4 regions of the Blastococcus sp. SYSU DS0973 genome follow, and region 3 is predicted to be linked to each of the others. Evidence: riboswitches for the same ligand, from Rfam matches in the RefSeq annotation. Region 3 holds a riboswitch; each other region holds the start of a gene.
What was found. A riboswitch is a leader RNA that binds a small molecule or an ion and turns the genes downstream of it on or off. The one in region 3 is predicted to bind cyclic di-AMP.
Positions count from the first base shown of each region.

Region 1 (7,223 bases), on a different contig from region 3:
CGGGTCACCCGCGTCGCCGTCCTCGTCGCCCTCCGGGGTGGTCGGGGTCTCCGTCGTCCCGGTGGACGGGATCTCCGTCGTCCCGGTGGACGGGGTCTCCGGCTCGGCGACGGGGGTGGACGGCTCGGTCGGCTCCTCCCCCTCTCCGGTCGGAGTGGTCGGCGTGCCGGTCGCCTCGTCGGCCGGAGTGGTCGGCGTGCCGGTCCCCTCGTCGGCCGGAGTGGTCGGCGTGCCGGTCCCCTCGTCGGCCGGCGCGGTGGGCGTGCCGGTGCCCGGATCGGTGGGGTCGCCGGCCGGGCTGCTGGGCGCCGACGTCCCGGGCGCCGGCTCGTCGACGGCCGGCGGCTCCGTCGTCGTGGCCGCCGGCGCGGGCGCAGGGGCCGGCGCGGGCGCAGGGGCCGGCGCAGGCGCAGGGGCCGGCGCGGGCGCAGGGGCCGGCGCAGGCGCAGGGGCCGGCGCGGGCGCAGGGGCCGGCGCGGGCGCAGGGGCCGGCGCGGGCGCCGTGGCGCCGCCGCCGTCGGTCGACGACGACGTGTCCGGCGCGGCGGGTGGTGCCGCGACGCGGACGAGGACCTCGTCCCCGGGCTCGGGTCGCGCATCGGCGGCCTCGACTCCGGTCACTGTCCCCGCGACACCGCCCGGGGTCGGCTCCTCCTGCAGCCGCACGGTCAGGCCGAGCGCGCTGAGTTCGGCGACGACCTCCTCGACCGGCCGCCCGACGTAGTCCGCGGCCACCAGGTCCACCTCGGCGACCGACTGCGACTCGACGGCCCCGGCCGCACCGCCGGGATCGGAGGCCGACGCGGCGAGCAGGGCGGCCACGCCTCCGCCGAGCAGGAGGAAGACGATGACCGGGAGGAGGACCAGGAGGACCGGCCGGCGCCCCGCGGGTCGCTCTGCCGGCGTCTCCCGGCGGGCGCCGGCCTCCCCGACCGAACCGGTCCCCCGGTGCGCGCCCGTGCCGCCCCGGGAGCCGGTCGCGCGGGCGGCCGCCACGACGGCCACGGGCCGGGTGAGGGACGCGGTGTCCGGCGGGCCGTGCATCGTCTCCTCGACCGCGTGCAGGAAGGCGTTCCCGTCGGGCAGGCGGTCGTCGGGGTCCTTGACCAGCGCGGCGTCGATGAGGGCGCGGACGTCCCGCGGCAGCGCGGCGGGCAGGGGCTCGGGGTGCTCCTGCACCTGCTTGAGCGCGACGGTCACCGGGTTGTCGCCGTCGAAGGCGGCGTGCCCGGCGAGGGACTCGTAGCCGACCAGCCCCAGGGCGTAGACGTCGCTCGCCGGGCCGACGTGCTCGCCCCTGGCCTGCTCGGGGGACATGTACTGCGCCGTGCCGATCACCTGGCCGGTCTGCGTCAGCGGCACGCTGCCCGCCGACCAGGAGATGCCGAAGTCGGTGAGCTTCACGGTGCCGTCGTGGGTCAGCAGGATGTTGGCCGGCTTGACGTCGCGGTGCACCACACCGGCCCGGTGAGCGGCGGCGAGCCCGGCCGCGGCCTGCTGCAGGACCGAGAGGGCGGCGCCGGTGCCGAGCGACCCGTCCTCGGCCAGCAGCGCCGACAGCGGCGGCCCGTCGACCAACTCCATGACGAGGTAGGCGAGGTGCTCGCCGGTGCCCTCCGCCGTCGACTCGCCGTAGTCGAGGACGGCGGCGATGTTGGGGTGGCTGAGGCTGGCGGCGTTCCGGGCCTCCGTGCGGAACCGCGCCACGAACACCGGGTTGTCGGCGTACTCACTGCGCAGCACCTTGACGGCCACCCAACGGTCGAGCAGCACGTCGCGGGCCCGCCACACCTGGCCCATCCCGCCGACGGCGATCAGGTCGCGCAGCTCGTACCGGTCGCCGAGGATCTGCCGGCTGGTCTCGGCCGTGGCCACTCCCGATTCCCTCGTGCTGGTCCCCGCGAGGCCGTCCCCGCCCGTCGCCCGTGCCCCTGTGGGTGCCCGTCCCGGCCGTAGCCGAACCCCGTCGGCCCCGAGGAGGTCAGACTGGGGTGGTGCACCCGTTCCCCTCCCGTCCGTCCGCGCAGGTGCGCGGCGTGGTCCGGCTGCTCAACACGGCCGGCGGCCGGGTGTTGTGCCTGGCCGGGGAGGTCGACGACGCCGTCGTCGACGCCTTCCTGCAGCACTACGGCGGCGAGCCGGTGCGCGTCGATGCGGTCGACGCCGGCTCGGTGACCGGGCTCTCCGCCGCCGGCCGGCAGCTGCTGCTCGACCACCTCGACGCCGCCGCGCGGGCCGGTCGGCAGCTGCCGCTGCGCCGTTCCGCGGCGCTGACACGGGCCCTGGCCGGCACCGGGTCCGTACCCGCCGAACCGGACTGACCGACGGGCGAGCCGGTCGGCAGGCCCCGACGCATGAGCACGTCGACCGCCCACGGCTCCATCCGCTCGGAGAGAGATCAGCACGTCCCCGTGTGGGCCCCGGGTGCCGATCCCCCACTGGCCATGCGGGTGCTGCCGCTGTCGGTCGTCCGGAAGCTGACGCTACGTCCTCCGGGGGTCGAGCGGCCCGGGCCCTGCCGGGCCCGGGGCGTCGGCGATCAGCCCCGGTAGTTCACGTGCGGGTGATCCATGTGGTTGGCCGTGGGGCTGCCCCGGTTCGCCATGGGCTGCCAGGAGCCGTTCGCGGACGACAGCATGCGCTGCTGCCAGATGATGTAGTCCACCCCGAGCTCGGCCCAGTGCGCACGGTGGTACGCGACGATGGCGTCCCCGAGCGCCGCGTTGGACATGACCATGTAATCCAGCGCCAGCCCGGACGGGTGACCACCCGGATCGGCCGCGCTGGCGCGCGTGCCGCCGATCGTGATGCTCGCCGCACCCGGCACGTTGCTGACCACGGCGTCGGCCGCGGCCTGGGCCTGCGGCCTGACGGCTCCGGCGCTGTTGCTGATCCGCGCGACCGCCGACGCGGCCACCGAGGCGGCCGGCGAGCTGGACACCGGCGCCTGCCGGCTCCGGCTCGCGGCAGCCGGTGCCGCGGCAGCCGGTGCCGCGGCAGCCGGTGCCGCTGCCTCCGCGGCCGCGGCGGCCTTCGCCTCGGCCTCGGCCTTCGCCTTGGCCTCCGCCTCGGCCATGGCCTCGGCCTCGGCCTCGGCACGGGCTGCGGCCTCCGCCTCGGCCTTCTGCCGGTCGAGCTCCACCTGGTCGGCGGCGGCCTGGGCCTGCTGCGCCGCGACCTGCTCGGCGGCGCGGGTGCTGCGGCTGGCGGTGAGGTCCTGCAGCGGGGCCAGGTCCTCGGTCACGTCGATCGGGCCGGACTGGGCGGTGAGCCCGAGCTCCTGGGCGACGCTGACCGACTGCGGCGCATCGGCCTCGGCCTGCGCCGCCGGGTCCGCGCCGACGAGGACGTTGACGAGGAGCGCGCCGGCGGCGGCGGCACCCAGGTACAGGGCGGGACGGCGGACGTGCGCCGGCGGGCGGCGGCGGCCGGAGGTGGTGGTGCAAACATTCATGGGTACGGAAGCTCCGAGGGTGTTCGCGCGACCGGCCGGAGAGCGGGCCGCGGCGGGGTGCGGGCAGCAGGGCGCCGGCGTCAGGACGACTGCCTGGGCCACCGGGAGACGGCGGGGAGCCGGTCGAGCGGGAAGTGCTCGGTGGTGGGCGGCAGTCGGCGGGGCGCCGGGCGTGGCGCGGTCAGTTCCGCGGGCGCACCCGGATGCGGCGGTGCCGGGTGGTGCAGGGACGTGCGGCGGTGCAAGGGCGCGCCATGCGGCGGCTCTCCGTTTCTTCCGTTGCCGCCTACCGGGTTAGCTGACGGATTCGGGCGGGAAGTAGCCCTACCCGCGCCGCCGACGTGCTCGGCGCAGGATTCACCCCAGTGCTGCGGTGGGTCCCCGGCTCACCCGCAGCGCGATGGCAGTGGGTGACTCGGCGGCGCCGATCGGACTCCCCGGACGGGGACGTGTCGACCGATCGGACCTGGCCACGGTAACCGCCGTTATGCAGTTGTGACAATCGAGGGCCGGTTATTTCCACGGCGTGACGTGTGTCGCCTGCCCCTCACCGGCCCCCCGGCGGTGTAGGGCGGACCCCGGCTCAGCCGGCGTCGGCCCACGACCGGACGACGGCGACGTCGAGCGGGAAGTCCACCGGGAACGCGCCGAACAGCAGGCGTCCGGCGGTCGACGCGGCGGCCCGGACCGCCTCCACCACGTCGTCGGCCAGGTCTTCCGGAGCGTGCACGACGACCTCGTCGTGCAGGAAGAAGGCCAGGTGCGGCCGCTCGGCCGGCGACCCGGTCCCGCCCAGCCGCCACAACCGGTTGCGCAGGTCGGCCATCCAGCACAGCGCCCACTCCGCGCCGGTGCCCTGGACGACGAAGTTGCGGGTGAACCGGCCCCCACGCACGGCGGGCGCGGTCGCGGTCCTCCCGGGAGCCGGCCTGCTCCGCGGGCTCCCCGAGCTCGACCGCCCGCTGCGCCCACGCCCCGGTCGGCGACGGCGCCCCCCGGCCCAGCAGGGTGTGCACCACCTCGCCGCGCTCCCCCGCCCGGGCCGCCTCCTCGACCAGGCCGATGGCACGCGGGTAGCGGCGGGTGAGCCGTGGCATCATGCGGCCGCTCTCCCCGCGGGTCCCGCCGTACATGGCGCCGAGGATGCCCAGCTTGGCCTCCGCCCGGGACGCCACCGTCCCACCGGCGACCATGCCCTCGTAGAGGTCCGAGGCGCGCGCCGCCTCGGCCATCGCGGTGTCGGCGCTCATCCCCGCGAGCACCCGCGGTTCCAGCTGGGCCACGTCGGCGACGACGAACCGCCAGCCGTCGTCCGCGACCGCCGCGGGGCGGATGAGCGTGGGCACCGAGAGCGCGCCGCCGCCGGTGGAGGCCCACCGCCCCGTGACTACCCCGCCGGGGAGGAAGGAGGAGCGGAACCGCCCTTCCTGCACCCAGGTCTCCAGCCAGCTCCAGCCGTTGGCCGTGAGCAGCCGCATCAACTTCTTGTACTCGAGCAGCGCCGGGATCACGGGGTGGTCCAGCTGCTCGAGGGTCCACGAACGGGTGTCTGCCACCGGGAGACCGGCCTGCTGGAGCGCTCGCAGCAGCTCGGCCGGCGAGTCGGGGTTGAGCCCCGGGACGCCCAGCGCCGCACGGATCTCGCCGAGCAGCCGCTCGAGCACCGCCGGCCTCCCGCCGGCCACCGGGCGGGGGCCGAGCAGCGCGGTCAGCAGGCGCTCGTGCACGTCGGCCCGCCACGGCAGGCCGGTGTACGTCATCTCGGCGGCAACCAGAGCGCCGGCGGACTCCGCCGCGAGCAGCAGGGCGAGCCGGCCGCGCCGCGGCGAGGCGGCCAGGGCCGCCTGCTGGCGCCGGTGCTCGGCCGCCGGGTCGAGCAGGTCAGCCGGATCAGCGGGCGGGAAGAGCGCGGGGCCGGCCGCCGCGACCGGCTGCAGCGCGTCCCAGCCGGCGGTGTCCCCACCGACGAGGAGCGCCTGGTCGGCGAACGGCGACCGCCGCAGCAGGGCGTGGCTCAGCCGCAGGTCGGTGCAGCGCTCCACGCGCGCCCCGGCCGCCAGCAGGGCCGGGTACCAGCGGGTCGTGTCGTCCCAGACCCAGCGGACGGGCGCCGGTGCGGCCTCCCGCTCGGCGACGACGGCGGGCAGCTCCTCGACCGGGATGCGGGTGGCCGCCGCCGTCGACCCGTCGTCGCTGTGCTCCGTGACCTCCACCGCGGACTCGCGGCGCCGGAGCAGGACCCGCTGCACCCCCGCAGTGTCGCCGACGGCACCGAGGGATCCACGGGCCGGTCCCTAGCCGAGCAACCGGCGCAGACAGCGGGCCGGCGCGGTGAGCACCGTGCGGGCGACGTGCACCCCCAGCCGCAGCAGATCGGCGTAGTCCGGTGGCCGCACCGCCGCAGGGGCGGCCGGCCCGGTCGGTGCCGGCCGCGCGGTCGGCGGGCGGGACGGCGACGTGGCGGCCGGCGCGGCCGGGTCCGCGGGCACGCCCGGCGGCGGCGGGTCCGGGAGCAGCAGGTCGACCGCCGACCGGCGGCGCGGGCCGCGCAGGGAGGCGAACGACGGGATCGCCGGGGCGGCCGGGGACTCCTCCTCCGCCGCCGCGGGCTCCCGGTCGGCCGCGGGGTCGGCCGGCGGCCCGCCGGCCGCGGGCAGCCGCGCGGGCGGCTCGGGGACGACGGTGCGGATCGCGGCCACCATGCCGGGGCCCAGCCCGGCGACCGCGCTCAGCTCCCGCCGGGTGAGCGCGGCCAGCGCCCCGACGTCGGTGATCCCCGCGCGGGTCAGCGCGGTCACCGCCCGCGCGGGCAGGCCGAGGTCCCGGATCGTCCCTGCGGGCTGGTCGGGCGAGCTGATCGGCATGTCGGCCAACCCTAGCGACGCCGCTCCGGCGCCGCCGACGCGCCCGATCAGCGGGCGGCCACCTCGTAGGTGTGGCCGGCGGTGCGCAGCCGCTCCACGAGCACCTCGCCCATCGCCGTGGCCGGCGTCAGCGACCCGGCCCGGTCGGGCAGCCGGTCGCCGTCGAGGGCGAGCGCCAGGGCGCTCTCCCCGAGCATGACCGCCGTCGCCGCGTAACCCGGGTCACCCTTCCCCGCCGCGGTCGCCCGGTACCGGCGCCCGTCCTCGGTCTCCGCGTCGACCACCATCCGGAACCAGCCCCTCTGCCGGGCCGCCTCGCCCGGGCCGGTGCCGGGCGCCGGTAGCACCCGGTCCAGGAGCGCGCGGGTGGGCGGGAAGGCCATCGCGGAGACGGCGCCGACCAGGCCGGCGCTGATGCCGGCGGCGGTCACCGCGCCGACGGGGCCCCGACCGCAGCCCATCACCTCGCCGTAGCTCATCCCCCGCCCGTACGCCCAGCCCTGCAGCGCGTTGCTCCGCCGCACGATCCGGGTGTTGAACGGGGCCATGACGAAGGCGGCCGTCCAGCGCCCGTCGGCGGTCCGGGTCGGCAGGACGCCGTCGCGGGGCTGCCGCGTGTCGGGCTCGGCGGCCCGGTCCGGGCTGAGCGCGAAGGGGTCGCCGACGACGCGGCGCAGCGACGGGTCCTGCTGCAGGACCTCCACCTGCGCCCGCATCGAGTCGATCGTGCCGCCGCTGAACCCGCCCCGGGCCGTGGCGACCAGCTGGACGTCGCGGAGGCCGCCCGCACCGTCGGCCGCGGCCCGCCGGCCGAGCAGGAACACGCTGAGGTCGGAGGGGATGGAGTCGTAGCCGCAGGCGTGGACGAGGCGGGCGCCGGTCTCCTTGGCGACGGCGTCGCAGCG
Region 1 is NZ_JBJHAN010000003.1:199,618-206,840, forward strand. It holds gene ACI791_RS07670 (protein kinase domain-containing protein) at 1-1,875, opposite strand, end outside; gene ACI791_RS07675 (hypothetical protein) at 1,995-2,321, shown strand; gene ACI791_RS07680 (hypothetical protein) at 2,540-3,454, opposite strand; cyclic di-AMP (ydaO/yuaA leader) riboswitch at 3,723-3,870, opposite strand; gene ACI791_RS07685 (bifunctional 3'-5' exonuclease/DNA polymerase) at 3,940-5,703, opposite strand; gene ACI791_RS07690 (DNA-directed RNA polymerase subunit alpha C-terminal domain-containing protein) at 5,749-6,318, opposite strand; gene ACI791_RS07695 (saccharopine dehydrogenase family protein) at 6,366-7,223, opposite strand, start outside.
Region 1: it holds a riboswitch for cyclic di-AMP, as region 3 does, so the genes downstream of both, ACI791_RS07680 (hypothetical protein) here and ACI791_RS10365 (C40 family peptidase) in region 3, are expected to answer to the same signal.

Region 2 (7,223 bases), on a different contig from region 3:
GGCGAACCTCGACGACCCCGACGACGACGCCGCCGTCCAGGCCCTCGACATCGTCCGGCGCGAGCCACGCCGGGCTGAACTCACCGCAGCGGTCAACGACTCCTTCGGCTTCGGCGGGCACAACATCGCGCTGGTCTTCACCACCGCCTGAAGACGGACCCCGTCCCTCTCACCCCTCGCAGGCTCGGGGAGAGCCTCCGGACGGGGCCACACGACCCGGAGGTACCCGTGACGACAGTCCAGGCGGCGCCCGCCGTGACCAGCCCCGACCCGCGCGACCCCGAGGACCGGCTGCGGCGCTTCTTCGACCACGGGTCGATGCAGCAGCTCGGCGCCCGGGACACCTCCGGGGTGCTGGCGGCCCGCGGCACGGTGTCCGGCAGCCCGGCCATCGCCTTCTGCACCGACGCCACCGTGATGGGGGGCGCGATGGGGGTCGACGGCTGCCGGCACATCGTCGACGCGGTCGACGCTGCGCTGCGCGAGCGGGTGCCCGTGATCGGCATCTGGCACTCCGGCGGGGCCCGGCTGGCGGAGGGGGTGACCGCGCTGCACGCCGTCGGTGAGGTGTTCGCGGCCATGGTGCGGGCCTCCGGGCGCATCCCGCAGATCTCGGTGGTGCTCGGCCCCGCCGCCGGTGGCGCGGCGTACGGCCCGGCCCTCACCGACCTGGTGATCATGGGGCCCGCCGGCCGGGTGTTCGTCACGGGCCCCGAGGTGGTGCGCTCGGTCACCGGCGAGAACGTGGACATGGAGAGCCTCGGCGGCCCGGACACCCACGGCCGGCGCAGCGGGGTGGTGCACGTCGTCACCGACTCCGAGCCGGCCGCGCTGGAGACCGCCCGCCTCGCCGTCGACCTGCTCGCCGCCCAGGGCACCTTCGGGTCCGCCCGGGCCGAAGCGGCCGCCGACCTCGGGGCGCTGCTGCCCGAGCAGACCAACCGGGCCTACGACGTGAAGCCGCTGGTGTCGTCGGTCCTGGACGGGCCGGGCCTGGAACTGCACCCGCGGTTCGCGCCCAACGTCGTCACCACCCTCGGCCGGCTGGCCGGGCGCACGGTCGGCGTGATCGCCAACAATCCGCTGCGCCTGGGCGGCTGCCTGGACTCCGCGTCGGCCGAGAAGGCGGCCCGGTTCGTCCGGATGTGTGACGCCTTCGGCGTCCCGCTGGTGGTGCTGGTCGACGTCCCCGGCTACCTGCCCGGCGTGGGCCAGGAGTGGGACGGCGTCGTGCGCCGCGGGGCGAAGCTGCTGCACGCCTTCGCCGAGGCCGTCGTCCCGCGGGTGACGCTGGTGACCCGGAAGTCCTACGGCGGGGCCTACATCGCGATGAACTCCCGGTCGCTGGGCGCCACCGCGGTCTTCGCCTGGCCGGGCGCCGAGGTCGCCGTCATGGGCGCGAAGGCGGCCGTCGGCATCCTGCACCGCAAGAAGCTGGCCGCGGTTCCGCCGGGCGAGCGCGAGGAGCTGCACGCCCAGCTCGCCGAAGAGCACGAGCGCATCGCCGGCGGGGTGAACCGGGCGCTGCAGATCGGCGTCGTCGACGAGGTGGTGGAGCCGGCGCAGACGCGCAGGCGGCTGATCGAGGCGCTCGCGGCCGCGCCGCTCGGTCGCGGGGCCCACGGGAACATCCCGCTCTGATCTCCGCCGCGGGGCGCCGCCCGGTGGCCGCGTGCCCGACGGTGTCCCCCGGCGGGCATCCCGGCGCCGGAGTGCCCGCGTCAGCGGCCCCGCCTCCGCGTCCGAGCCGCGGAGACGTGGTGGGTCGTCCGGGCGCCGCTTCCCCGACGGCGCCCGGACGACCGGCCCAGGCTACGACGCCGTCCCGGTCAGGCCGGGAGTGTCGTAGCGGAGTTGTTACCCGACGACCCCGCCGCGCCCGTGCCAGCGGCGGGGTCTCTCTCAGACGACCTGGTGGAGCCAGGTCACCGGGCTGCCGTCGCCGGCGTGCCGGTAGACCTCGAGATCGGCGTCCCAGGCCGCGCCCAGCAGCTGGTCGACACCGTGGCGGAACGCCTCGATCGACGTCGCGGTGGCGGCCAGGTGGCGCAGCTGCTGCTCGGTGACGATGAGGTCGCCGTTGGCGCTGGTCGGCGCCCGGAAGACCCCGTGCCCGGGCACGTAGGACATGCGCTCGCCATCGTTGCCGTGGCTGGCCTCCTCGGTGACCTCGAAGCGCAGCATCGGCCACGCGCGCAGCGCAGCGACGAGCTTGGCCCCGGTACCGGGCGAACCCGTCCACGCCACTTCAGCACGGTAGGAACCGTGCGCTGCGGGCTGCTCAGCCCACGACAGGGAGACCGGCGCGCCGACGACGCGTTCCAGCGCCCACTCGACGTGCTGGCAGAGCGCCTTCGGGCACGCGTGCACGAAGACGACACCCTGGGTTGACCGTCGCTGCACGGGGCACCTCCATCGACTCGATCGGTCTCGTCTTCCCCTACGGACCCATCGATTCGGTGACGCGCCGTTATCGGCAGTGGCGGAGCAGGGCTCCCGCGACAAGTCTGCACGATGGTGACCCCATCGCGCCAGCCCGGGTGCGACTGATGGGGCGAAAGTGGTCGGTGATGCAGGGCTCGGCGCCTTGTTGCTGGTCAGCCCGCCACTACCACGCCCACCGGGCGACGTCCAGCCACTCCAGGCTATTCACAGGCTCCCACGCCCGGCCGACGGTCCGGCGCGAGGAGCGGACGACGCCACCGAGCCCGGACTCCGGGATTCCGTTCACGGAGAGTCACGTGGCGACGCGGCTGGAGGCGTGAGCACCGTCCGGCGGCGATTACCTTCCATGGTTGTCGAACCACGAAGCGTGCGTCCGCTGCCGCCCCAGGACCGAGCAGGCCGGGGTGGTGGCGGCTGGGCCCGTTTCCGAGCGGGACGGCGTCGCCGTTCCCATGCCTGGCCCGGCGGAGCCCCGGGTAGGGGGCCTGACGTGGGCGGACACCAGGGGATGGCCGAGGCAGATCGTGACGAGGTCGCCGGCATGGTGCTCGGCGCGTGGGATGCCTTCCTGGCGCAGGCCGCGTCGATCGACCTCGGCCGCCCGTCGCGCCTGCCCGGTTGGCGGGCGCACGAGATCTGCGTGCACCTGGGCTGCTGGGACGACCACGCCGCGCTGCACGACCTCATCGCCTCCGCGCGGGCCGGTGGGCCGGGAACGCCACCGGACCCCGACGCGGTGAACGCCCGGGTCACGGCCGCGCACCGCGACGCCTCCCGCGAGGAGGTGCTGGCCGCGCTGCGCCGCAACCGCGAGACGACCGCGCGCTACCTGGCCGACGAGCCCGTGGAGCTCGACACCGCACCGGCGGTCTCCGTCGTGGGCCGGCTACCGCTGCTGAGCGTCGTGCTCGGCCAGGCCTACGAGCTCGCCGTCCACGGACTGGACCTCGTCTCGTGCGGGGCCGAGCCGCCGCCGGCGGACGTCCTGCAGTCCGGCCTGGCGGCGCTGACCGACGTGACCGGTGCCCTGGCCGCCTCGACCGGCATCTCCGGGCGCGTCAGCCTCGTCACGCCGGACGGGGGCTGGGGGTTCACCGCGCACGGAGGCGGCTGGCAGGTGCGCCGCGTGCCGGCCGGCGTCGTCGACGGGCCGGCCGTCGAGGCCGCGGCCGACCTGCTTCTCGATGCCGCCTCCGGCCGGGTCAACCCGGTTCCGGCTGTGGCCCGCCGCGCGCTCAAGGTGCACGACGTCGGCGGGCTGCTGCAGCTCGCGCCCATCGTCCAGAAGGTGCCGGGCATCCCCGGCGGGCCGATCCTGCAGCTCGCGGCGCGCACCGTGGGCGGCGCCGGGGGGCTGCTGGGCCGGTTGTTCGGGCGCGGCTAGATCCGCTCCTGGCTCCGCCCGGCGTCGCCGCCACCGGTGCCAGGCGGCGGCGACGCCGAGGACCAGCACGACCACGACAGCGACGACCGGCAGGGCCGACGGCGTGCCCACCCACGCGACGACGGCACCCGCCGAGGCGCCGACGCCCACCTGGACCACCGTGCCGGGCACCAGCCCGACCGCGGTGGCGGCCACGTAGGTCCGCGGCCGGACGCCGCTGAGGCCGGCGGCGTAGTTGACCACGACGAACGGCATCATCGGGATCAGCCGGCCCGCCAGCACGGCGACGAAGCCCCGGTCGGTGAACAACCGGTCGGCGCTCCTCACCCGCGGGCCCGCCAGCCGCTCGGCAGCCGGCCGGCCCAGCCCGCGCGCGAGCGCGAAGGCGACCAGGGCCGCCAGCAGCGAGCCGGTGAGCACCACGGCCACCCCGAAGCCGAAGCCCAGGACGGCCCCGGCCAGCGCGGCGACCAGCGAACGCGGCACCGGCGCCAGCAGCACCGCCACCTGGCCGGCGATCAGCAGCGCCCAGGTGCCGGCGTCCCCGTGCTCGATCCAGCCGCGCACCGTGGTCCGGCCGGGGAGGTCGACGACGAGGGCCACGACCACCCCCGCGAGCAGCAGCGCGACGAGCAGCCCGGCGCGCAGCCAGGTGCCCTCCCCCGCCGTCGTCCGCACGGCACCATCCTGGACGACGCCGTGCGGCCGATGCGGACGAGCCGGATCAGCCGCAGCTGCCGCCGAGGGAGATGCCGCGCTGGGCCAGCCACGGCACCGGGTTGGTCCGGTCGGCGTAGAGGCCCCCGCGGTGCACCTCGAAGTGCAGGTGCGGCCCGGTGGACTGGCCGCGGTTGCCGACCTCGGCGATCTGCTGACCGCCCTCCACGACCTGGCCCGGAGTCACGAAGAACTGGTTGATGTGGCCGTAGACGGTGATCACGCCGTCGTGGTGCTGGATGGCGACCGCGAGACCGAACCCGCTGGCCGGCCCCGCCTGCAGGACGACGCCCGGCTCCGGCGTGAAGATCGGGGTGCCGATCGACGCCGCGATGTCCACGCCGAGGTGCATGGTGCCCCAGCGGGCGCCGTAGCAGGACGTGACCCGGCCCTGGGTGAGACCGGTGCCACCACCGGCCGCGGTGACCGCGCCGACGGCCTGCTCGGCGGCCTGGAGCTGGTTCCAGGTACCCGCCGGATCGGCGGTGCCCTGCATGCTCAGCATCCGGATCTCCGCCTCGCGCAGCTGCTCGTCCAGCGCCGCCTTCTCCGCGCTGAGCGCGTCGAACTCGGCCTGCGCCTCGGCGAGGAGGGCATCGACGGCCACCTGGGCCTCCTGGGCGGTGCGTGCGGCCGCGTCCCGCTGGGCGACGGCGGCGCGCGCCTCCTCGTCCAGCCGGGCCTCCCGCGCCTCGGCCACCCGGAGCTCCTCGAGCACCTCGGCCCGGTCCTCGCCGAGGAGCTCGAGCGTGGCGGCCTGCTGGAGCAGCTCTCCGGGGCCCTCGGCGTGCAGCACCATCTCCATCTCGCTGAACGTCTCGTCCTGGCCCATGTAGGCCTCCCGGCCGAGGGCCGCGACGTCGCCCTGGGTGCGCGCCACGGCCGCGCGGACAGCGGCGAGTTCGGCCGCGATGGCGTCGGCGTGCTGCTGGGCGGTCGCCAGCTCGGCCTCCGCCTGCAGCACGGCGCCGCTGGCCTCCTCGGCGCGGAGCGTCATCTGCTCCAGCCGGGCCTCGGCGTCCTTGACCCGCTGCTCGATGGAGGCGACCTCCTGGGCGACGCGGTCGTGCTCGCTCTTCGCGTCGCCGGGTGCGGCCGTCGCAGCCGTCGTCCCCAGCAGGGAGAGGGCCAGCAGAGCGGTCAGTGCGGTGGCGGCCCGACCGATGCGGCGGAGGCCCCCGCGAGTCGGCACGGTGGGGTGGTGCTGGTCGTGCGAGGTCGCCAAGGCGACGGTCTCCGTTCCTCGGTCCGCCTACCAGGTCAGCTGACGGGTTCGGGCCGGAACGTGGCCCTACCCACCTGCCCGTGGAGGCGCAGGCGGGATTCACCCCAGAGAACATGGGTCCCCGGTCCATCCGGCCATCCGGCCGCACGGTTCGGCGGGGTCCGCCCGAGCCCCCGGGTTCGGGAGCGAGGTCAGGTGGACCGCGGCAGACAGTACAAGCGGATCGGCCAGATGTCACAGCCCGGTAACGAGACGCACCTCCTGACACGGGCGGGTCCGAGCGGTGCGTCGCCTCGATCTGGCAGGCTGTCAACGCAGGGGCGGTAGCTCAGCCGGTCAGAGCATGGGACTCATAATCCCTGGGTCGTGGGTTCGAGCCCCACCCGCCCCACCGGTCTTGACCTGCGCTTTCACGCCTCGTGGTGGCACCGCCGCCGCCCCCGCGCCCTGGAGGTGGCACGACGCGGGGGCGTCGGCGCAGCCCCCTGCTGCGCAGGATGAGGCTCCGCCTCGACCTCAAACGCAGCACGAACCGTGATCTCCGCCTCGTCGGGACGATCCACCGCCATCGATGCCCGAATCGTGCCCGGCGCCACGGCGACGAGGACGAGCCGTCGACGCGCCGACCGCGCCCCCGACGCCCTGGTGCTCAGAGGCTGCGGAGTTGCCGAACCGTCCAGGACGAGGGGCCCAAGGCGCCGGCGCAGCACTACTGCGGCCGGGGTCCCCCTTCGCCTCCAGCGGCGCGCGCTGGGCCCCGTCGAGCAGGTCGACCGCGATCGCACACCCCTCGCCGGCTCGACCGGGTCGACCACGTCGTCACGGGCGACGAGCTGCCGCCCGATCCCGATGCCGATCGTCTCGATGGGCACCGCCGGATCCCCGGAGGGCCCGCAGCCCGCCAGCACCAGCACGGCCGCGCCGCCCGTGAGGCGGCAGGCCGTCGGTCGGGTCGGGGCGCCGGGTCATCTCCTGCCGATCTCGTAGACGTGCGCGACCACCGTCGCCTCCTCTCCGGGCCCGACCAGGAAGGGCGCGGCGCCGGCCCGGAAGGCGACCAACGACGGGTCGTCGCTGGCGTCGATGGCGCGGGCGGCCGACCGGTACGCCGTCCCGATGCCGTGGTTGTCCGCGATGCTGCCGTACTGGCCGTCGAAGGTGACCGTGGTGACGTTCGGGCTGTCGTCGTTGTCCCGGCTGTCCAGCTGCGGAACGACGTCGTGCGCGTTCTCCAGCGCCAGCACCTGCACCGACGACGGCACCTCCGCCCGCGCGATGGGTGAGCCGGTGGTGACCACGCTGCGCACGTCGAAGTCGAAGTCCGGCGTGCCGGCGTCGGCGGCCGCCTGGACGGCGACCATGCCGCCCTGGCTGTGCCCGACGAGCATCACCGGGTCGGCGGGGCCTGCCCCCGCTCGCCGAAGCGCCTCAGCGATCGCCTGCTGACGGGTG
Region 2 is NZ_JBJHAN010000001.1:204,857-212,079, forward strand. It holds gene ACI791_RS01010 (beta-ketoacyl-[acyl-carrier-protein] synthase family protein) at 1-151, shown strand, start outside; gene ACI791_RS01015 (acyl-CoA carboxylase subunit beta) at 229-1,641, shown strand; gene ACI791_RS01020 (DUF3145 domain-containing protein) at 1,903-2,403, opposite strand; gene ACI791_RS01025 (maleylpyruvate isomerase family mycothiol-dependent enzyme) at 2,954-3,829, shown strand; partial or broken gene ACI791_RS01030 (TVP38/TMEM64 family protein) at 3,977-4,507, opposite strand; gene ACI791_RS01035 (murein hydrolase activator EnvC family protein) at 4,554-5,771, opposite strand; cyclic di-AMP (ydaO/yuaA leader) riboswitch at 5,782-5,938, opposite strand; tRNA gene ACI791_RS01040 (tRNA-Ile) at 6,089-6,162, shown strand; gene ACI791_RS01045 (esterase/lipase family protein) at 6,737-7,223, opposite strand, start outside.
Region 2: it holds a riboswitch for cyclic di-AMP, as region 3 does, so the genes downstream of both, ACI791_RS01035 (murein hydrolase activator EnvC family protein) here and ACI791_RS10365 (C40 family peptidase) in region 3, are expected to answer to the same signal.

Region 3 (7,223 bases):
CCCGGCTCACGGTGTGCCGGTAGAAGTCCGACACCCACCACTGCCCGTCGCGCCACCGCGGCCCCTCGAAGTAGGAGCCGCCCTCCAGCACCGTCCGGAACCCTCGATCAGCCATGCCGTCGGACGTTACGACCACCCGGCCTCGGGCACGAGGACGTCGCCACCTCCGGTTTTCCGCCGTGCCGGGGTGGGCAGGGCCTCGGGCATGGCGGCGGAAGACGTGCACCGGTGAGCGTCCGGACCCTGCTCGAGCGGGCGGTCGGCACGGTCGAGCGGTGGCAGCTGCTCGATGCGCCGGGCTACCAGGTCGAGCACGGGATCTCGCTGACCTTCCTGCTGGCGGGCCGGTACGCCCGCCCGCTGCAGGACCTCCTGCACGGCGTCTGGCTCGGGCACCCCCTGCACCCCTTCCTCGTCACCGTGCCGATCGGGTCCTGGAGCGCCGCCGCCCTGCTCGACGGCCTCGACGCCACCGGCCGCGGCGGTCCGGGCGCCGGGCAGGCGGCGCGCACCGTCGTCGGCCTCGGGATCGCGGGCGCGGTGGGCGCCGCCGCGAGCGGGATGACCGACTGGCAGCACGCCCACGACGAGGCCCGCCGGGTCGGCCTCGTGCACGCCGCCCTCAACAGCACCGCGCTCGCCCTCTACGCGTGGTCGTTCGCCGACCGGGGCCGCGGCCGCACGGTGCGGGCGCGGGTGACCGCCGCCGCCGGCTACGCCGTCGTCCTCACCAGCGGCTACCTGGGCGGCGTCCTGTCCTACCGCCACCGGCTCGGCGTCGACCACTCCGCGGCCGGCCGGTCGCCCCGCACCTTCACCCCGGTCGCCCGCCTGGCCGACCTCCCCGACGGCGAGCCGTTCGGCGCCGACGTCGACGGCGTTCCGGTGGTGCTCGTCCGCACCGACGGCGCGGTCCGGGCGGTCAGCGGGCGCTGCCCGCACATGGGCGGTCCGCTGGGGGAGGGCTGGCTGCACCGCGACGAGCTGGTCTGCCCGTGGCACGGGTCGCGCTTCGACCTCGACACCGGGGAGCCGGCGCAGGGGCCGGCCACGGCCCCGCTGCCCTGCTACGACACCCGCATCAGCGACGGCGCGGTGGAGGTGCGGCGGCGGGCCCGGTGGCGCAGCCCGACGGCGATCACCACGGAGGAGGAGGCGTCCCGATGAAGGCCGACGAGGTGCTGATCGCACACCACGACGTGCTGCGCGGGCTGCTCCGCGAGCTGGCGGAGACCACCGGGGCGCAGGCCGACCGGCGGGAGGAGCTCCGCGACCGGTTCCTCCGCGAGATCGAGATCCACGCCCAGATCGAGGACGAGCTGTTCTACCCCGCCGTGCCCGACGTCTCTCCGCTGCTGGCGCTCGCGCACGCCGAGCACCGGCAGATCGACGACCAGGTCGCGACCGTCATGCGCATGGACGTCACCGATCCGGAGTTCGCCACCGAGGTGCGCATGCTGGAGAAGACAGTGCGCCATCACACGATGGAGGAGGAGCAGCGGATGTTCCCCCAGTCGCACGCCCTGGGGGAGGAGCGCCTCGAGGAGCTCGGCGAGCAGTTGCGCGCACGGCAGCAGGAGCTGGCCCGGTCGGGCGGGATGCGGCTGATCGTGCGGCTCAAGCGGGCGACCCTCCGCTCCGTGTGACGGCTGCCCTCAGAGATAGCCGCCGGGTTCCGCCGCCCGCGCCTCGGCCGGGTGCACGCGCTCCTCGCGCCGGGCGTACAGCTCCGCCAGCGTCATCGGGCGCTCGGGAGCGGGAGCGCCGTCGCCCAGCCACGCCTGCGCCTCGCCCGGCGACAGCAGCTCGAACTCCACCTGGCTCAGGCACCGGCCGGGGCGAGTGATCGCCGGGTGCAGGCGGCCGACGTCCTCGTTGGTGGTCAGCAGGACCAGCACCCGGAGCCCGTGGCCGAGGATGCCGTCGCAGAGGTTCAGCAGCCGGCCCAGCGAGGCACCGGCCCGCACCTTGGCGTCCGAGCGCAGGTACTCGTCGCAGTCCTCCGCCACCACCAGCCGCCACCGGCCGTCGTCGTCCTCGTCCTCGTCGACCCCCGCCACCTGCAGCAGGTACTGCGGCTCGGCGAAGAGCCGCTCGGGGTCCATCACGTAGTGCACCCGGCACCAGTCCGACCACTCCCGGCCGAGGGCCCGCACGGCCGTCGTCTTCCCCGTTCCGGGGACGCCGTGCCACAGCACCAGGCGCCCGGCCCGTCCCGACATGTCGGTGGCCGTCATGAGCGATGCCAGCGAGCGCCGCGTCCGCTCCGGGTAGTTGACCGCGGCCTCGGCCCAGCTGGGTGCGGTCACCCGGCGTGAGGACTCCAGCCCGCCGTTCGAGCCGCCCGACCAGAAAGCCATCTGCACCTCGCCCTCCGGTGCGGCCGTGACCTGCTCGGCGCCGGCGACGACCTGCGCCACCAGCGCCTCGACGGCGGCCAGGTCGGCACCGACGACGTCGACCGTCGTCATCCGGTTGGCCACCTCCAGCCGCGCCAGCAGCCCCGGCAGGGCGGCGACGACCGTGCGGGAGCTGCCGTCCTTGCGGTCCAGGCGCAGCACCGCGCCGTCGGGGAGCAGCGGCAGCGGGTCCGCCACGGCGCCGGTCACCTCGCCGGTCCGCTGGTACGGCATGCCGCCGTCCCACTGGACCTGCACCAGCATTCCGCTGGCGATGTCGAACCGGTCCAGCCACAGGCCCGGCCGCAGGAACCCGTGCGGAGGAGGGGACTGGAGGTGGTCGGTCACGGCTCTCCCTGCGCAGGCGGTCGTCGGGCACGGACGGTAACCCGGAGGGGTGTCAGGACGCCTGGACGGCGATGCCCCCGGCCGCGGAGGCGGCCGGGGGCATCGGAGCGGGGAGCGTTCCGATCAGACGACGCGGCGGGCGGTGTTGTAGCCCCACACGGAGTCCACCGGGACGACGGCGACCGGCTGGCCGAAGGTCGAGGAGTGGACCATCAGCCCGTCCCCGACGTACATGCCGACGTGGCCGACCGGGTCGTAGAAGAAGATCAGGTCACCCGGCCGGAGGTTGGCCCGGTCGACGAAGACCCCGGCCGTCGACTGCGCCCGCGAGGTCCGCGGGATCTCGACGCCGGCGGCCTGGTAGGCCGACCAGGTCAGGCCGGAGCAGTCGTAGCCGCCGGGGCCGGTGCCGCCCCAGACGTAGGGCTTGCCCACCTGGGCGAGCGCGGTGTCGACCGCGACCCGGGCGGCATGGTCCGGCGCCGCCACCGGGGCGGAGGCGAGGGCCACCGGAGTCGCCGCGACCGGAGCGGGAGCGGGAGCTGAGGCCGAGGCGGTCAGCGGGGTGAGGGCGATCCCCGCGCCGGTGACGAGAGCGAGCGCCGCCCCGCGGAGGGAGCGGCGGGTGGTCGAGGACGTGCGGGTGGTCGTCATGGACGACGGGTTCTCCTGTTCTCCGACAACCGCCTACCGGGTTAGCTGACGGGTTCGGGCGGGGAACTCGCCCGGCGCTCCCGGTCGTGGCCGGGCGCGCTTCACCCCAGTGCTGCGGTGGGTCCCCGGTCCGGGCGGCGGTGCGATCCGACGTCCGGTTCGGCGGTGTCCGCGCGGGTGTCACCGGGTGTGGTGACGACGGGGCCCCGGGCGGACCGCGACGACGCTAGGTCGGTCACGGAAAGGTCACAAAGCGGCCGGACGCGACTCTCCGGGCCCTCCCGTGGCGGGCCATCCGACCCCGCCGGGAGCGCGACTCGCGAGCGGACCTCCGTCGATCCCGACGGCGGTCGCGACTCGTGTGCATCCGACAGCACGGAGAGCGATCGCGCACTTACTTTTCGATGGTCGGCATGCCCCGACTGGCCGTCCACGATCGCGTGCGCTGCGTCCCGGGCGGGGCGGTGACCGGCGCCACAGCGCGTCGGAGGTCCGTGCGAGCATCGCCGGGTGGCCCGCCTGCTGATCGCCAACCGTGGTGAGATCGCCGTCCGGATCGCCCGTGCGGCGGCGGCCGAGGGGATGACGTCGGTCGCCGTCGCGCCCGCCGACGAACCCGACGCCGCGCACCTCACCGCGGCCGACGAGGCGCACCTCCTCCCCGGCAGCGGCCCGGCCGCGCACCTCGACGCCGTGGCGGTCGTCCGGGCCGCGCGCGCCACCGGCTGCGACCTCATCCACCCCGGCTACGGCTTCCTGTCCGAGGACCCGGCGCTGCCGCGGGCCTGCGAGGACGGCGGCGGACCGCTGACCGTCGTCGGCCCGGGCGCCGCGGTGCTGGAGGTCCTCGGCGACAAGGTGCGCGCCCGGGCGGCCGCCACGGCCGCCGGCGTTCCCGTTCCGCGCGGCACCGCCGACGCCGTCACGGCGGAGCAGGTGGCCGAGCTGGTGGCGGCCACCGGCGCGGTGATGCTGAAGGCGCGGTTCGGCGGCGGCGGACGGGCCACCCGCGTCCTCCGCCGGGGCGACGACGTCGTCGCCGCCGTCGCCTCGGTCTCCGGCGAGGCCCGGGTCGCCTTCGGCACCGACGCGCTCCTGGCCGAGGACCTGGTCGAGGACGCCCGGCACGTCGAGGTGCAGGTGCTCGGGGACGCCGTCGCCGACGTCGTCGTCCTGGGCGACCGCGACTGCTCCCTGCAGCGCCGCCGGCAGAAGGTCGTCGAGATCGCGCCCGCGCCGAACCTGCCGGGTGCGGTCCGGAGGCGGCTGCACGACGCCGCGGCGGCGCTCGCCCGGCAGGTCGGCCTCCGGGGGCTGGCCACCGTCGAGTTCCTCGTGCCGGCCGGCGACCCCGAGCGGTTCGTCTTCCTCGAGTGCAACCCGCGGCTGCAGGTCGAGCACCCGGTCACCGAGGAGACCCTCGGCCTGGACCTCGTGCGGCTGCAGCTGCGCGTCGCCGCCGGCGCCACGCTCGCCGACCTCGGGCTGGCCGACGGCCCGCCCCGCCCACTCGGGTGCGCCGTCCAGGCCCGGGTCAACACCGAGACGCTCACCGCCGACGGCGCCGTCGTCCCCGCCGCGGGCACGATCGCGTCCCTCGCCCTGCCCGGTGGCCCCGGCGTGCGCGTCGACACCGCGGCCCGTCCGGGCAGCGAGGTCAGCCCCCGCTACGACTCCCTGCTCGCCAAGGTGGTGGTGCACGAGCGGCAAGGCGGTCTCCCCGAGGCGCTGGCGCACCTGCACCGGGCGCTGGCCGAGGTCGACGTCCGCGGCGTCGCCACGAACACCGGCGTCCTCCGGGCCCTGCTGGCGCATCCGGAGATCACCGAGGCGACCACCACCTTCGTCGACGACCACCTCGCCGACCTCGCGCCGGCCGTCGCGGCGGAAGCCGGGGAGACCGGCGACGGGCTCCGGGCGCCCGTGCCCGGCACCGTCGTCGCGATCGAGGCCGGGCCGGGCACGACCGTCGAGCCCGGAGGAGCGGTCGTCGTCCTCGAGGCGATGAAGATGGAACACGTCGTCGCGCCGCCGGCCGGTGGCACCGTCCGGCGGATCGCGGTGCGGATCGGCGAGACCGTCCGCCAGGGTCAGCTGCTCGCCGACGTCGAGCACGCCGCGTCCGGCGGGGACGCGCAGCGCGAGGAGATGGACCTCGATGCGGACCGCCCCGACCTCGCCGAGGTCCGCCGCCGCCACGAGGCCGGCCTCGACGCGCACCGGGCGGAGGCCGTGGCCAAGCGGCACGCCCAGGGCCGGCGCACCGCGCGGGAGAACCTCGCCGACCTCGTCGACCCGGGCAGCCTTCTCGAGTACGGACCGCTGGTCTTCGCCGCCCAGGAGCGCCGCCGCAGCCGGGCGGAGCTGCAGGAGCGCACCCCCGCCGACGGCGTCGTCGGCGGGCTGGCCGACGTCAACGGCGACCTGGTCGGCCGGGAGAGAAGTGCGGCGGTCGTCGTCTCGTACGACTACACCGTGCTCGCCGGCACCCAGGGCATGCGCGGGCACCTCAAGAAGGACCGGCTGTTCGAGCTCGCCGAGAAGCGCCGGCTGCCCGTCGTGCTCTTCGCCGAGGGCGGGGGAGGGCGGCCCGGCGACGTCGACTCCACGCACGTCTCCGCGCTCGACACGATGGCCTTCACCCTGTTCGGCAAGCTCTCGGGGCTGGTGCCGACCGTGGGCATCGCCAGCGGCCGCTGCTTCGCCGGCAACGCGGCGCTGCTCGGCACCTGCGACGTCGTCATCGCCACCGAGGACGCGAACATCGGCATGGGCGGCCCGGCGATGATCGAGGGCGGTGGGCTCGGCGTCGTCACGCCGGAGGAGATCGGCCCGATCGACGTCCAGCACGCCAACGGGGTGGTCGACGTCCGGGTCGCCGACGACGCCGCCGCCGTCGCCGCGGCGCGGCAGTACCTCTCCTACTTCCAGGGGCCGGTCGCCGACTGGACCGCGCCCGACCAGCGTGCCCTCCGCCACCTGGTGCCGGAGAACCGCAAGCGGGTCTACGACATGCGCGCCGTGCTGCACGCGCTGGCCGACGAGTCCTCGGTGCTCGAGCTCCGCGACGGCTGGGGCGCCGGCATGATCACCGCGCTCGCGCGGGTGGAGGGCGCGCCGCTCGGCGTCGTCGCCAACGTCCCCACCCACCTCGGCGGGGCCATCGACTCCGACGCCGCCGACAAGGCCGCCCGGTTCCTGCAGCTGTGCGACGCCCACGGCCTGCCGGTCGTGTTCCTCTGCGACACCCCGGGGTTCATGGTCGGCCCGGAGTCGGAGAAGACGGCCACCGTCCGGCACTTCTCCCGGCTGTTCGTCATCGGCGCGAACCTCTCGGTGCCCATCGGCACGGTGGTGGTCCGCAAGGCCTACGGCCTCGGCGCGCAGGCCATGGCCGGGGGGAGCCTCAAGGTGCCGCGGTTCGCCGTAGGCTGGCCGACCAGCGAGTTCGGTCCGATGGGCCTGGAGGGCGCGGTGCGTCTGGGCATGCGCCGGGAGCTGGCCGCCATCGAGGACGACGCCGCGCGGGCCGCCGCCTACGACGCCGCCGTCGCCGCCGCCTACGAGAACGGCCGGGGCCTCAACGTCGCCGCCCACTGGGAGATCGACGACGTCATCGACCCCGCCGACACCCGCCGGTGGATCACCACCCTGACCCGCGAGGCGGCGGCCACGCCGCGCCCGCCCGGCCGCGTCCGGCCGCACGTGGACACCTGGTGAGTCGCGCGACGAGGTGAGAAGGGCAGCGCCGTGGTTGGCGCGGCGCCCGGCGGGGCACGGAGGAACCTGATCAGGCGCCGGCTCGAGTCGGCCGACGACGAG
Region 3 is NZ_JBJHAN010000005.1:21,972-29,194, reverse strand. It holds gene ACI791_RS10385 (SMP-30/gluconolactonase/LRE family protein) at 1-115, opposite strand, end outside; gene ACI791_RS10380 (Rieske 2Fe-2S domain-containing protein) at 229-1,167, shown strand; gene ACI791_RS10375 (hemerythrin domain-containing protein) at 1,164-1,646, shown strand; gene ACI791_RS10370 (DUF5925 domain-containing protein) at 1,656-2,747, opposite strand; gene ACI791_RS10365 (C40 family peptidase) at 2,871-3,401, opposite strand; cyclic di-AMP (ydaO/yuaA leader) riboswitch at 3,417-3,576, opposite strand; gene ACI791_RS10360 (carboxyl transferase domain-containing protein) at 3,912-7,121, shown strand.

Region 4 (7,223 bases), on a different contig from region 3:
CGACTCGGTCATCGGCTTCATCGGCGCCGTGGCCGTCGCCGCGCTCTTCCACCCGCTCTACGTGCGCATCCAGCGCGCCGTCGACCGGCTGCTGCACGGCCAGCGCGGCGACCCCTACCGTGTGCTCGGCCGAGTCACCGAGGCGCTCCGCGGCGCCGGCTCACCACGCCAGGCGCTCAATTCCGCCGTCGCCACCATAGCGGCCGACCTCAAGCTGCCGGCCGTCGTCGTGCAGGTCGACCGGCCCGACGCCCCGCCCGTCGTCGAGTCGGTCGGCGATCCGGCCCGCGCCCTCCACACGGTTCCGCTGCGCTGGCACGACGACGTCGTCGGCAGCCTGTCGGTCGCGCACCGCTCCGGCACGGACGCCTTCGACCCGGTCGACCGGGCACTCGTCGACGACCTCGCCGCCCAGATCGCCGCCGTCGGGTTCGCGCTGCGGCTCGTCACCAACCTCGAGCGCTCCCGCGACCGGCTGGTCACCGCCCGCGAGGAGGAGCGGCGGCGGATCCGCCGCGACCTGCACGACGGCCTCGGTCCGCAGCTGGCGTCGGCGGTCATGGCCCTGGACGTCGCCTCGCGTGCGCTCGGCCAGGAACAGGGCCGGGTCGCGCCCCTGGTCACGACGGCGCGTGACCAGCTACAGGAGGCCGTCGCCGACGTGCGGCGCATCGTGCACGGGCTGCGACCTCCCGCGCTCGACGACTTGGGCCTGCTCGGCGCTCTGCAGGCCGCCGGGCCGGCGCTGCCGCCCGAGACCGACGGCCCACCGCACATCCGGATCGAGGGCGGCGGACCACTCGACGGTCTGCCCGCCGCCGTCGAGGTGGCCGCATTCCGGATCACGCAGGAGGCCATGACCAACGCGATCCGGCATGCCGACGCCCAGCACATCACCGTGCGGCTGACCGGGAGACCGGACGCCGTCTCCGTCGACGTCGTCGACGACGGCCGGGGCTGCCCGGACGACGCGGCGCCCGGCCTGGGCCTGCAGTCGATGCGCGACCGCGCCACGGAGCTCGGCGGGAGCTGCCAGGTCGCGCCGGCACCCGGTGGCGGCACCCGGGTGTCGGCCGTCCTGCCGTTGGGAGGGAAGCTGTGATCCGTGTCGTTGTCGCCGACGACCACCCCGCCTTCCGGGCGGGGCTGCGCGTTCTCCTGCAGGACAGCGGGGTGGACGTCGTCGCCGAAGCGGCCGACGGTCCCGCGGTTGTCGACGCCGTGGTCGAGACCCGTCCCGACGTGGCCCTGCTCGACCTGCAGATGCCGGGACTCACCGGAGTCGAGGTCACGAAGCGCCTGCAGGAGCTGGTGCCGGCCACCCGGGTGCTCGTGCTCACGATGATCGAGGCCGACGAGACGGTGCTGGCCGCGATCCGCGCCGGCGCTTGGGGTTACCTGCTCAAGGGGGCGGGCCAGGAGGAGATCGAGCGGGCCGTCCGCGCCGTCGCCGGGGGACAGATGGTCTACGGCGCCGGCATCGCTCCGCGTGTGATGGCCTTCTTCACCGCCCGGTCCGGTGCGGTGCTGCCGCCACTGCCGGAACTGTCCGACCGGGAGCGGCAGGTGCTCACACTGGCCGCTGAAGGTCGCACGAACGCCGACATCGCCCGGCGGCTGTTCCTGTCGGAGAAGACCGTGCGCAACCACATGTCGAGCATCTTCACCAAACTCGGCGTGACCGACCGTGCCTCTGCCGTGGCCCGCGCCCGCGACGCCGGCCTGGGTAGATAGCTACCGGCGGAGCCGGTGGCCCAGCAGCGCGCCGGGCCACCGGTGCCCTCCGCGTCCGCGTCGGCTCAGCGCTGGTCGCGGCGCAGGGGATGGTCGTCGGGAACCTCCACCACGACGATCCGGACGCCGTCCGGATCCTCGATCCACATCTCGACCAGCCCCCATGGCTCGAGCCGGGGCGGCTGCGTGACCGTCACGTCGGCCGACGTGAGACGGCGGTGTTCGGCGGCGACGTCGCGGACCTGCAGCCACAGCGCGAGCCCCTTCGGGCTGTCCGCCGACCGACCGGAGACCTCCAGCAGCCCGTTGCCCAGGAAGAAGACGACCCCCGGATGCTCTGGGGGTCCGAACTCGCGATGGACCGCCAGGCCCAGGACGTCTCGGTAGAACGACTGCGACCGCTGCGGATCGGACGGTCGCAGCAGCATACGGCTGCTCAGGATGTCCATGGCGCCATCCTCCCTCGCACCGACCAGGTGGGACGCCGCCGCGGGGCTCAGGCGGCGATCGGGTGGTGGTGGCAGCGCCCGCCGATGGTGGTCCGGGCCCCGCACGGCGCACCGGCCTTGGTCCGGCCGCCGCTCTCTCCGCAGCGAGCCGGCGACCCCGGCTGCGTGGGCACCGGCCCGGCCAGGACCGGGCGGGCGAAGGGCAGGACGACGGCGTCGTGCCCCGGCGCCCGGGCGGCCGAGGGGGCGGCGGCAGTGGTGGTCACGTTCTCGCGATGGCCGGCACGACGGCGCAGGGCCGCCGCGGCGGTCAGGCCGGCGGCGAAGGCAGCGATCGCGGTGGCGGCGTGGCTGGTGCGCATGCCTGTGTCATCGGCAGTCCGGGAGGCCGGCGGAACGTCCGCCGACCGGTTCGCCGCCGGCGTCGAGCGCTGGCCGGGTGCCGGTCACCCGGGGTTGGACCACCGGCTGCCGGCCGCCGTCTGCACCGGCCAGGGTCGGGACCGCCCGAGCCGTCGCCGTCGAGGGCTGCGGCCCGTTCCGGCCGCAATCGTTCCGCTCTGTGCGCACGTCCGGTCACCCTGCGTCCGCCGCCACGGTGGGTCCCGGGAAAAGCCGGGCATGGACTCCTGCCGCCCCTCCCGCTCTGCCTACGGTGCCCCATGTCCGCCGATCGGCGGAACCGGATGGCGTACCGCCGAACCTGCCCCCGCCACCCGGCTACATCGAGACGATGGGCAGGCGCGGGGGACCCACTCTCGCAGGACCGGGCCGTCAGGCCCTGGGGTGAAGCCGTGATCCGCGGCCGGGCAGCTCTCGCCCGAACCCGACAGCTAACCCCGCAGGCGGCGAGAGGCTCACATCCCCATGCGCAATCGCTCCCAGGGGCGGCACCGTGCCGCCCGCACGTCGGCCGTGGCCGTCGTGGCACGCCCCGCGGCAGTGCTCGCGGCAGCATCGGCCCTCTCCTTCACCGGCCTGGCTTCCGCCGCGGCCCACACCGGTGAGCACACGGTGCAGCCCGGTGACACGCTGAGCTCCCTGGCGGCCGCCCACGGCACCTCGTGGCAGACCGTCTACGACGTCAACCGCGCCACCATCGGCGCGAACCCGAACGTCCTGCGCGTCGGGCAGGCGCTGTCCATCGGCGGCTCCGCACCGGTGGAGGCCGCTCCGAGCACGGCTGCGGGCTCGTACACCGTGCAGGCAGGGGACACGGTGGGCAGCATCGCCGCCCGCCACGGCACCACCTGGCAGCAGCTGCACGCCCTCAACCTGCAGGTGATCGGTCCCAACGCGAACGTCCTGCGGGTCGGTCAGCGTCTCGCCCTCAGCGGCGGGGGCGGCCCGGCCGCCGTCGTGGACGCGCCGGTGCCGCGGGCAAGCCGGGCGGAGCGGCCGGCTGCGGCTCCTGCCGCGTACGACGTGTGGGCCCCCCACGTGCGGCCCGCCGTCCAGGAGGTCGCCGAGCGGTTCGGCATCCCGACGGTCCTCACCCGGCCCGGCCACAGCCCGGCGCAGGACCGTGCCGCGGACTTCATGGTCTACGACGACCGCGCCGCCGGTGACGCGATCGCCCAGTACGTCGTCGACAACGCCGCGCGGTTCGGCGTCGACTACGTGATCTGGCAGCAGCGGATCGCCGCCTCGTGGACCGGTTGGGCGTGGCAGGGCATGGCGGACCGGGGATCGCCCACCGCCAACCACATGGACCACCCGCACGTGGCCTTCCGGACCGCCGGCTGACCACCGGCGAGCGTCTCCTGCCGCCTTCGGCAGGAGACGCTCGCCACGCCGGTGGCCGCCGGGTCGTGCGTGGGCGTCCGGCCCCGCATGCCGGTCCGTCAGACGGCGACGGCGGTGACGAACGTGCAGATGCCCTCGCCCGAGTCGGCCCGGTGCCGCAGGCCGATGGCCGCCAGCAGCGCCGTCTCCACGCGGTGGGCCAGGCGCCGGGGGCCCTCGTACCAGGTGCTGCCGCCGGTGGTCACGGTGACGTCGGTGAAGCCGGCCAGCCGGACGTGCTCGACGAGCATCCAGTCGGGGAGGATCGAGATGTGGCCGGGCTGGTGGTAGTGCTTCGGCCCGAAGATGAACGGCGCCCCCCGGAGGAACATCTTCAGCCGGGAGTGCGGATGGGTGATGTTCGGCGTGCTGACGACCAGCCGGTCGCCGGGCCGGAGCAGCGACCGGATCGAGCGGAGCACCTTCCGCGGGTTCTCGACGTGCTCGAGCGTCTCGACGCACACGACCATGTCGAAGGGGCCGCGGGTCTCCTCGGTCCACACCGGGTCGTCGAGGTCCAGCCGGTGGATCCAGTCGTGCGGCGGGTCGAGGTCGGTGGGCACGACGTCGAACCCGGCCTCGCGCATCCGGCACGCCAGTGCTCCGCAGCCGGCACCGACCTCGAGGATCCGGCCGCCCTCGGGCAGTGCCTGTTGCACCAGTTCGACCGCGTACTCGTGCACGCCCGGAGCGGCGTGGACACCGTGCCCCTGGTAGGACCAGATGGCCGCGGTGCGGTGGCTGGAGGAGTGCTCGTCCACGGTCACGTCCGGAGTCTGACCTACCCGCGGCCGCTACGCGCGGTCGTGCGCCGTGGAGCCCGGACCTGACGTCCGCAGCCGGACCGCCCGGTACAGCACTCCGGCGGCCAGCGTGCCCGTTCCGGCCAGCACCGACGGCCACGGCAGGGTCGCCGCCAGCGCCAGGCAACCGACGACACCGGCCACCTGCACGCCCCGCGGCCAGCGCCGGTGGCCGGCCGCCTGGGTGAAGGCGGCGACGTTGGCGACGACGTAGTACAGCAGCACGCCGAACGACGAGAACCCGATGACCGCGCGCAGGTCGACGGTGAGCACCAGCGCGCACACCACCGTGCCCAGCGCCAGCTCCGCGCGGTGCGGCACGCGGTGGCGTGGGTGCACCGTGGCCAGCGCGCGCGGGAGGTCGCCGGTCCGCGCCATCGCCAGCGACGTCCGGCCCACCCCGGCGACCAGCCCGAGCAGAGCCCCGAGCGCGGCGGCGGAGGCCGCGATCCGGACGACCGGTGCGGCCCACGCCCAGCTCCCGGCCGCGACGGCGTCGGCGAGCGGGGTGGCCGTTCCGGCGATCCCGACCGGCCCGAGGACGAGCAGCAGCGTTCCCGCGACGATGGCGTAGACGGCGACCGCGATGCCCAGCGCCAGCGGGATGGCGCGGGGGATGGTGCGGGCGGGGTCGCGGACCTCCTCGCCCATGGTGGCGATGCGGGCGTAGCCGGCGAAGGCGAAGAAGAGCAGCCCGGCCGACTGCAGGACGCCGTACCAGCCGTCCGGTCCGGCGGTCCAGCCGGTGAGCCGGGCCGGGTCCGCGGCGCCGGGAGCGAGGGCGGCGAGGACCGCCACGGCGAGCCCGGCCAGCACGACGCCGACCAGCACGCGGGTGAGCCCGGCGGTCCGGGTGACCCCGTGGTAGTTGACCGCCACGAGCGCCACGACGGCGGCGACCGCTCCGGTCCGCTCCCAGGCCTGCGGAACGGCGTACGCGGCGAAGGTCAGCGCCATGGCCGCGCAGCTGGCGGTCTTGCCCACCACGAACGCCCAGCCGGCCAGGAAGCCCCACCAGGGCCCGAGGCGCTCCCGCCCGTAGAGGTAGCTGCCGCCCGACTCCGGGTACTGCGCGGCCAGCTGCGCCGAGGAGGTCGCGTTGCAGTAGGCCACCGCGGCCGCCAGCGCGAGACCGATCAGCAGCCCGGCCCCGGCCGCCCGGGCAGCAGGCGCGAAGGCCGCGAAGACCCCGGCGCCCATCATCGAGCCCAGCCCGATGACGACGGCGTCCGTGGTGCCCAGCCGGCGGGCGAGCTCGGGGCCGGTGCTCACCGGAGCCCGCGATCGCAGCGCACGCCGGCGACCCTAAGGGGTGGGGAGGAGCCGGGAGTGGCGCGGCGGTGCAGGGCGCCGCACCGGCGCCGTGTCATCGTGGCCGGCATGGGACCAGTGCGCCGGTGAGCGGCACCGCCGTCGCCCTCGTGGCGGCCGTCGCCGGGATCCCGATCGGCCTTCTCGTGAACCGGGCCGCCGGCCGCTTCCCGTGGCCGGCGGAGGTGCGGGTGCGGGAACTGGTCGGTCCCGGGCCCGTCGCGGTCCGCCCCCCGGTGCTCGAGCTCGTCAGCGCGGTCCTGTTCGGCCTGGTGGGCCTGCGCTTCGGCGCGGTGGCCGAGCTGCCGGCCTTCCTCTTCCTCGCCGTCGCCGGGCTGCTGCTCGCCGTCGTGGACCTGCAGCACCGGCTGCTGCCCAACCGGGTCGTCGTCCCCTCCCTCGTCGTCGGCCTGGCCCTGTTGGTCATTCCGGCCGCGGTGGAGGGGGACTGGCCCGCGTTGCTGCGTGCCGCCCTCGGATCGGCGGTGCTGTTCGCGGCCTTCCTGGTCCTCGCCCTGATCGCACCGAGCGGCCTGGGCATGGGTGACGTCAAGCTCGCCGCCCTGCTCGGCCTCTACCTGGGCTGGCTGGGCTGGACCGCGGTCGTGCTCGGCGGTGCCGCCGGGTTCGTGGCCCAGGCCGTGGTGGTGCTGCCCCTGCTGGCCCTGCGGCGAATCGGGCTGCGCAGCGAGCTGCCCTTCGGCCCGGCGATGCTGGTGGGGGCTGCGGTGACTGTGCTGTGGAGCACAGTCGCCGCCTGACGCTCAAGACCCCCATCGGTCCGGCCGACGTCCTTCGGTGACGGACGGGCGAGAATTCCCGTCACTCTCGGTGGCCGTTCCGTGGGCTGCACCCTCGATGGGAGGAGGTCTGTCGTCCGATCCGGCGACAGCCGCTCAAGCCCCGGCCGGGAGGGACCGATGGGTGCCCTGTTGCCACGAAGCCGGGTCACCCGACCCGGACCCGCTGGCCTCGTCACCCAGGGAGCTCCCGTGATCAACCCCTACGCCACTCTCGCCGCCCTCGTCGCCTTCGCGCAGACCCGCCTGCAGGGCGAGGAGAAGGGCGCCACCGCCGTCGAGTACGGCCTGCTGGTCGGCCTGATCGCGGTCGCGATCATCTTCACCGTCTCGCTGCTCGG
Region 4 is NZ_JBJHAN010000001.1:167,983-175,205, reverse strand. It holds gene ACI791_RS00870 (histidine kinase) at 1-1,102, shown strand, start outside; gene ACI791_RS00865 (response regulator) at 1,099-1,734, shown strand; gene ACI791_RS00860 (VOC family protein) at 1,800-2,183, opposite strand; gene ACI791_RS00855 (hypothetical protein) at 2,231-2,545, opposite strand; cyclic di-AMP (ydaO/yuaA leader) riboswitch at 2,869-3,043, shown strand; gene ACI791_RS00850 (LysM peptidoglycan-binding domain-containing protein) at 3,051-3,929, shown strand; gene ACI791_RS00845 (class I SAM-dependent methyltransferase) at 4,028-4,735, opposite strand; gene ACI791_RS00840 (APC family permease) at 4,763-6,043, opposite strand; gene ACI791_RS00835 (prepilin peptidase) at 6,169-6,843, shown strand; gene ACI791_RS00830 (Flp family type IVb pilin) at 7,075-7,223, shown strand, end outside.
Region 4: it holds a riboswitch for cyclic di-AMP, as region 3 does, so the genes downstream of both, ACI791_RS00850 (LysM peptidoglycan-binding domain-containing protein) here and ACI791_RS10365 (C40 family peptidase) in region 3, are expected to answer to the same signal.